2 regions of the Pseudomonas sp. GW-45 genome follow, and region 2 is predicted to be linked to the other one. Evidence: predicted binding sites of a transcription regulator. Region 2 holds the regulator's gene; the other holds the start of a gene.

Region 1 (3,413 bases), 1.8 Mb from region 2:
ATCGATACCCATCTTGGCGCTTTCCGAGTCAAGAATACGCAGTACCACCTTTTCACCCCAAAGGGTTGGCAAGGTGTTCACGCGAAAGTCGATGGCTTTGTTCTTGGAAATCTTTAGCTTGATACGGCCATCTTGAGGCTTTCGACGCTCGGCAAGGTCCATGGATGACATTACTTTCAAACGCGCTGCTATGCGCACACCCAGCTGTTGGGGAGGTTTAGCCACCTCGTGCAATATGCCGTCGGTGCGAAAGCGTACGCGATATGTTTTCTCGTAAGGCTCAAAGTGCAAGTCAGAAGATCCCATGCGCACTGCATCCAACAGCATCTTGTTTACAAAACGAACGATGGGCGCGTCGTCCGAGTCGCTTCCCATGTCCTTTTTGTCGTCGTCGGTAACCGTCTGAACATCCAAATTATCCAGATCCGCATCAGCCATATCACCCAATCCGCCGGTTGGGCTGTCGAGATACTTCTCTATTGCAGCGTGCAGCTTGTCGTCTTCAACAATAACGGCATCGGTCATCAATCCAGTATTGAACTGAATATCGCTGAGCGCTTGTTGATTGGTAGGGTCCGAGATTGCCAAATAGAGCCGCGAGCCGCGTTTGAACAGCGGCATCACGTTATGTTGGCGAATCAGCTTCTCGCTGACCAGGTCTTGCGGTTGAATCTCTTTGTCTATGGCTGAGAGGTCAAAGTAGGGGTAACCAAACTCTTCCGCGCACACCATCGCCAGGTCGCGGGCGCTTGCCAGCTTTTTCTGCACCAAGTGGGTAATGAAGGGGATTTTGTCCTGACTAGCTTGCTGGCTGGCTTTCGCTGCGGTTGCAGCATCAAGCAGTTGATCTTGCACTATGCGTCGGGCCAGTCCAGAAAGGGCAGGGTTTTCCATGGCTAAGCGAATCTCTGAAACAAAAAGCGAATTTAGACGGCACTATAGTATAGGTTGCGGTTGGCTTGCACGGCAAAGTAAGGGCTGGGGCTTACTTTGGGGACAGTGATAGATGAGTGACAAAAAGCGTCACTATTGGACGCCTGAAGGCGCTTAGTGATTATGCAAGTGAGTAACAGAGTTCAGGTAGGGCTGGATTTTAGGGTTTCCCAGTATTGGCCTGTTATTTGCTTGGTTTCGATCAGCCATAGGGCTAGCTCACATACAATGGAGAACTACATGAAAGCTCAAGTACAAAAGGGTTTTACCCTTATCGAACTGATGATCGTGGTTGCGATTATTGGTATTTTGGCTGCGATTGCGTTGCCTGCTTATCAAGATTACACCATCCGCGCAAGGGTGACTGAAGGCTTATCTCTGATGAGCGGCGCAAAGGCTACTGTTTCTGAAAATATAGCAAATGATCCTGCTACGCTCGGTACTGCTGCAGCTTGCGACGGTGTTAACCTGAATACTGCCGGTACCAATGTGGATACTTTCACATGCACCACCGGGACTTTGGCAGTTACTATGAATGCTACTGCAGGGTCGGCTCAGATGACTCTTACGCCTGCTGGTGGCGGCGTAAACCCGGTTACTTGGGCTTGCACCAGTACCACGCCAAATTACGTCCCCGCAGAGTGCCGCTAACAGGTAAACAGCGTTAGGGAATAATTTGGGTCAGATGAGCAATTTTTTTGATCTCAGTTATTCGCTTCGTGTTTTAACAACAATCCCCGGCTCGCCGGGGATTGTTGTTTCTGCTTTCCTGGTAACGGGTCTTCACGCCTGACCGGGGCCATATGAACATTGTTCATTGAATGTCTGGCCGACCTGCTTTGCCGATTCGCGCCGGTTGTCTTGCCAGCCTTTCAATTTCACCCTTGAACTTACCGTTCTCCAAAGCAAGAACGCTGAGCGTTGTTTCGTTCATGTTTTCTATTAGCTCAGCTCTCAGCTGCTTTGAGAAAAGACTTCGGCAGGGAGATTGGTGTGACTCTGGTGTGCTTCCGAGCTGCTGGTGCCAAGCATGTGAGGTCATCAGTCGCGGACTCATATCGAGGTAATCTTTCAGTCAACCGCAGATTTGCACCTTTTTGGTGCCTTCGCCAAGTTTGGGTTCCGCTCAATTTATAAATGTGTCGCTTTACTGCTGGCCTCTACGCCTCTAGCTAGGCGCCGCATCACTCTTTTTTTGTGAGCCGCTGCGAGTATTCAAAGCTTTGTGACCAATTGGTCACAAAATTGCATTATCCTTGTCAGCCTCAAATCACATCGTTTTATGAAGATGGCTGTTGTTTGGTGCGTTTTACATTTCTGGCTTAACTGCTTGACTTGAATTAAGGCCTGTCGGTCGCCTAAGGGCGATGCTTGGCGATGAATCGAATACACCTATCCGGTACGAGGACTTCTATAATGAAACAGCTCACTCCGATGGATTCTCAGTTTTTCTATTTTGAGGCGCCCAATCAACCCATGATGATTGGCAGTCTTTGGCTTTGTGATCAGAGCAGTGCGCCGGGCGGGGTGGTGCGACATAAGGAAATCCTGCAGTACATTTCTGATCGGCTTAACACCACGTCTTTTTTTCGCCGCCGATTAGAGCATGCACCTTTTCAGTTGGACGACCCTTACTGGCTGGATGATGAGAACTTTGATCTTGAGTACCACGTGCGTCACGTGGGTTTGCCGCAGCCAGGAGATTGGCGGCAGCTGTGCATCTTCACTGCACGGACCATGTCCCGCAGCGTCGATATGGAGCGCGCGCCTTGGGAGATTTACATCATTGAGGGCGTTAACAATGTAGAGGGCATTCCGCCCAACAGCTTTGCGGTACTCATCCGCTTTCACCATGCCTATGTGGACGGCAAAGCCAGCCTTGAGTTGACCACGGCGATGATGGAGGATACCGCTGAGCACGAGTACGGCCGCCGCGACCGCGTAGAGGTTGCCGAGCGCGCGCCTACGCGTCTGGAAATGTGGGCGCGCACGACGCCCCGGATGATGAGCCAGACGTTGCGCAGTATGAAGGCTAGCCTGACGGTTGGGCGCAAAGGGTTGGAGCTCGCGCGCCGCTTGCGTGATGAGGCCAAGCCGGAGCAGACCCGGGTGCCCAAAACGGTCTTCAATGTACAGATATCGCCCCATCGTTCCTACGGGGCCTTTACCTGGCGGATTTCAGAGCTTAAACGCATGCGTCAGTTATGTCCTGGTAGCACCTTGAACGACGTGGTGATCGGCATCATTGCCGGCGGTATGCGTCGTTACTTGGCCCATCACAACGCGCTACCGGCAAATGGTTCGTTGGTTTCCATGTGCCCGGTGTCGTTGCGGCCTAGCGAGGCTAGCAAAGACTGCGGCAACCTGATTGCAGCTATGTTCATCGGCATCGGTACGGATATTCCTAATCCCGTAGATCGCCTGCAAGCGATTCAGCGCAGAACGGCCAAAGGTGTGCCGTTAGCCAAGGAAGTGCTCTG
Region 2 (3,413 bases):
TGGTTGGCCTACTCGGACCCAACGGTGCTGGCAAGACCACCTGTTTCTATATGATTGTGGGTCTAGTCAAATCCGATCAGGGCGAAGTACATATCGACAACACTGACATTACCGCCCTGCCCATGCATGGGCGCGCTCGTGAAGGCATCGGATACCTACCGCAGGAAGCGTCCATCTTTCGCAAATTGAGTGTGGCCGACAACATCATGGCCATTCTCGAGACCCGCAAAGACCTTAATGCCGAGGCACGCAAAGGCAAGCTGGAATCACTGATGCGCGAGTTTCATATCCAGCACCTGCGCGACAACCTGGGCATGAGCCTGTCCGGCGGCGAACGTCGTCGGGCCGAAATCGCCCGCGCCCTGGCAACCGACCCTAGCTTTATCCTGCTGGACGAGCCATTCGCCGGCGTTGACCCCATCTCGGTCAGCGACATCAAGCAGATCATCCAACACCTCAAAGATAAAGGCATAGGTGTGCTCATCACCGACCACAACGTGCGCGAGACGCTGGATATCTGTGATAAGGCTTATATCGTCAATGAAGGCACTATCATTGCTGAAGGCGACGCCGAAACCGTTCTGGCTGATCAAACGGTCAAGGATGTCTATCTGGGCCACGCCTTCCGGCTATAAAACAACACTGGTTTCAGGCATGCTACAAGACCACATGAGCCAGAGCTGCCTCGATAACGGTTAGACCAAGCGCACAAGGTAATTCGCCAAATAATGAAACCCACGCTCGTCCTCAAGATGGGGCAGCAGCTGACGATGACACCGCAGCTGCAGCAAGCCATCCGACTGCTACAGCTTTCCAGTCTTGACCTTCAACAGGAGGTGCAAGAAGCGCTGGAAGCCAATCCAATGTTGGAGATGGCCGACGAAGGCGATGACGACTACAGCGCCAGCGATACCGAGAGCAAAGACAGCGACAGCGACCCATCCTCTGTCACCGTCCCCGAACCCGTTACTCTTGATGCCATAGACCAGCACAGCCAGCCTGAAGAAGACGGCAACTGGAACGAGCAAATCCCTAATGAGTTGCCGGTCGACACACAGTGGGATGACGTTTACCAAAGCTCAACCAGCTCCTTGCCCAGCCAGGATGAAGAAGACTGGGACTACACCTCCCGCACTGGCACCGGCGAAACGTTGCAAAGTCACCTGGAATGGCAACTCAATCTGATTCCTATGTCGGAGACCGATTACGAAATTGCCATTGCATTGATTGATGGCATCAACGCCGACGGTTATCTGGAAGAATCACTGGACGACATCCTCGCTTCCCTGCCACCCGAAATGGACGTGGAGATGGATGAGGTGGAAATGGTGCTGCACCGTATCCAGCAGTTCGAGCCGGTCGGCATCGGCGCGCGTGATCTGAGCGAATGTCTGCTGCTGCAGATTCGCCAATTACCCGCCGATACACCCATGCTGGAACAAGCAACACGGGTGGTCCGCGATCATCTTGAACTGCTCGGTAGTCGGGATTTTAGCCAGCTGATGCGCCGCAGCAAGCTTAAGGAAGATCAACTGCGCGATGTGGTTGCATTGATCCAGACACTAAATCCACGTCCTGGCGGCGAAATTGCCTCGGGCGAGCCGGAATACGTTATTCCCGATGTAATCGTGCGCAAGGATAACAATCGCTGGCTGGTTGAACTAAACCAGGAGTCAGTGCCGAAGGTAAGAGTTAACAACCAATATGCCTCCATGGTGCGCCGCGCCGACTCAAGCCAGGACAACACCTACCTGCGCAATAATCTGCAAGAGGCGCGATGGTTTATTAAGAGCCTGCAGAGCCGCAACGAAACGCTGATGAAGGTTGCTACCCAGATCGTTGAGCATCAGCGCGGTTTTCTCGAGCAAGGTGAAGAGGCCATGAAACCTCTAGTGCTGCACGATATCGCTGAAGCCGTTGGTATGCACGAGTCGACCATCTCGCGCGTTACCACCCAGAAATTCATGCACACCCCGCGTGGTATCTTCGAACTCAAGTACTTTTTTTCTAGCCATGTGGGCACAAGCGAGGGCGGAGAATTCTCCTCTACGGCGATCCGCGCACTGATTAAAAAACTGGTTGCAGCAGAAAACCCAAAGAAACCATTGAGCGATAGCAAGATCGCTGGTTTACTGGAAGAACAAGGAATCGAGGTGGCCCGTCGGACCATCGCGAAATACCGCGAATCGCTCAACATAGCACCGTCGAGCGAGCGCAAGAGGCTGGTTTGAGCCTTCAAGAATTAAGCAATGGCACCACCGGGCGGCATCATGCTGCCCTGCAACATCAAGCCAATCAGGAGAAGCCGTATGCAATTGAATATTAGCGGTCATCAACTCGATATCACTGACGCACTGCGTGATCACGTCACTGAAAAAATGGCCCGCCTGGAGCGGCACTTTGACAAAATCACCAACGTCCAGGTAACCCTTGAAGTAGAAAAACTCCGACAGAAAGCTGAAGCCACCCTGCATGTCGCCGGCGGTGAAGTCGTCGCCCTGGCCGAAAGTACCGACATGTACGCGGCGATTGATCAGCTCACCGACAAGCTCGATAGGCAACTGATCAAGCACAAAGAAAAACACATCGATCGCCTGCAGGGCGCCAATGACCGTTAACGCGAACCTCACCGCATACTCATGCAAATAGATCATATATTGACCCCTGACCGCACCTTTTCGGGCGTTCAGGGGGGATCCAAGAAACGTGTGCTGGAATTGATCGGCAAGCTGGTTGCTCAGCACACCAACCTTGATCCAGACGCCATTTATGAAAGCCTTATAGCCCGAGAAAAGCTCGGTTCTACTGGTTTTGGTAATGGCATTGCGATTCCCCATTGCCGCCTGGGCGATTGCCACCAGGCAATTGGCGCACTGCTGCAGCTGGATGGAAAAATCGATTTTGATGCGCTGGACGGCCAGCCCGTGGACCTTATTTTCGTTCTTTTGGTCCCACAGGAAGCAACCGACCAGCACCTGCAGATACTTAAAATGCTGGCAGGCAAACTGGATCAGGCTAGCCTGCGCGAAGCACTGCGCTCAGCACCTGATGCCCAAAGCCTGTATGAAGTAATGGCGGCCGGAGATGGAGGCTGAAACCAATGCGCCTCGTCGTCGTCAGTGGCCGCTCAGGGTCAGGTAAAAGTACCGCACTGCATCTCTTGGAAGACAACGGTTTCTACTGCATTGATAACCTACCGGCAGGCCTGCTACCGGAATTGGCAAGACAGGCCAGCGAAGCCGAGTTGAGCTTGCCGGCGATTGCTATCAGTATCGATGCCCGCAACTTAGCCAGCGACCTACAGCGCTTCCCTGAACTCTTGAAACAAGTACGCGAAGCCGGCGTAAATTGCGACGTTCTGTTTCTGGCAGCTACCGATGACGTGCTTATCAAACGTTTCTCGGAGACTCGTC

What was found. Region 2 encodes sigma-54, which starts transcription at its own class of promoters, with help from an activator protein. Its sites were predicted from a motif close to ANTGGCATNNANNTTGCTNT; they were not measured.
Region 1: AC1XYH_RS02545 (pilin) is a predicted target of sigma-54. The motif match lies at 1,109-1,128, and genes of this name have one in related genera.

What each region holds. Positions count from the first base shown of each region.
Region 1 is NZ_CM167674.1:563,859-567,271, forward strand. It holds gene pilB (type IV-A pilus assembly ATPase PilB) at 1-894, opposite strand, end outside; gene AC1XYH_RS02545 (pilin) at 1,174-1,584, shown strand; gene AC1XYH_RS02550 (wax ester/triacylglycerol synthase family O-acyltransferase) at 2,350-3,413, shown strand, end outside.
Region 2 is NZ_CM167674.1:2,766,108-2,769,520, forward strand. It holds gene lptB (LPS export ABC transporter ATP-binding protein) at 1-635, shown strand, start outside; gene AC1XYH_RS12785 (RNA polymerase factor sigma-54) at 729-2,231, shown strand; gene hpf (ribosome hibernation-promoting factor, HPF/YfiA family) at 2,310-2,618, shown strand; gene ptsN (PTS IIA-like nitrogen regulatory protein PtsN) at 2,640-3,095, shown strand; gene rapZ (RNase adapter RapZ) at 3,101-3,413, shown strand, end outside.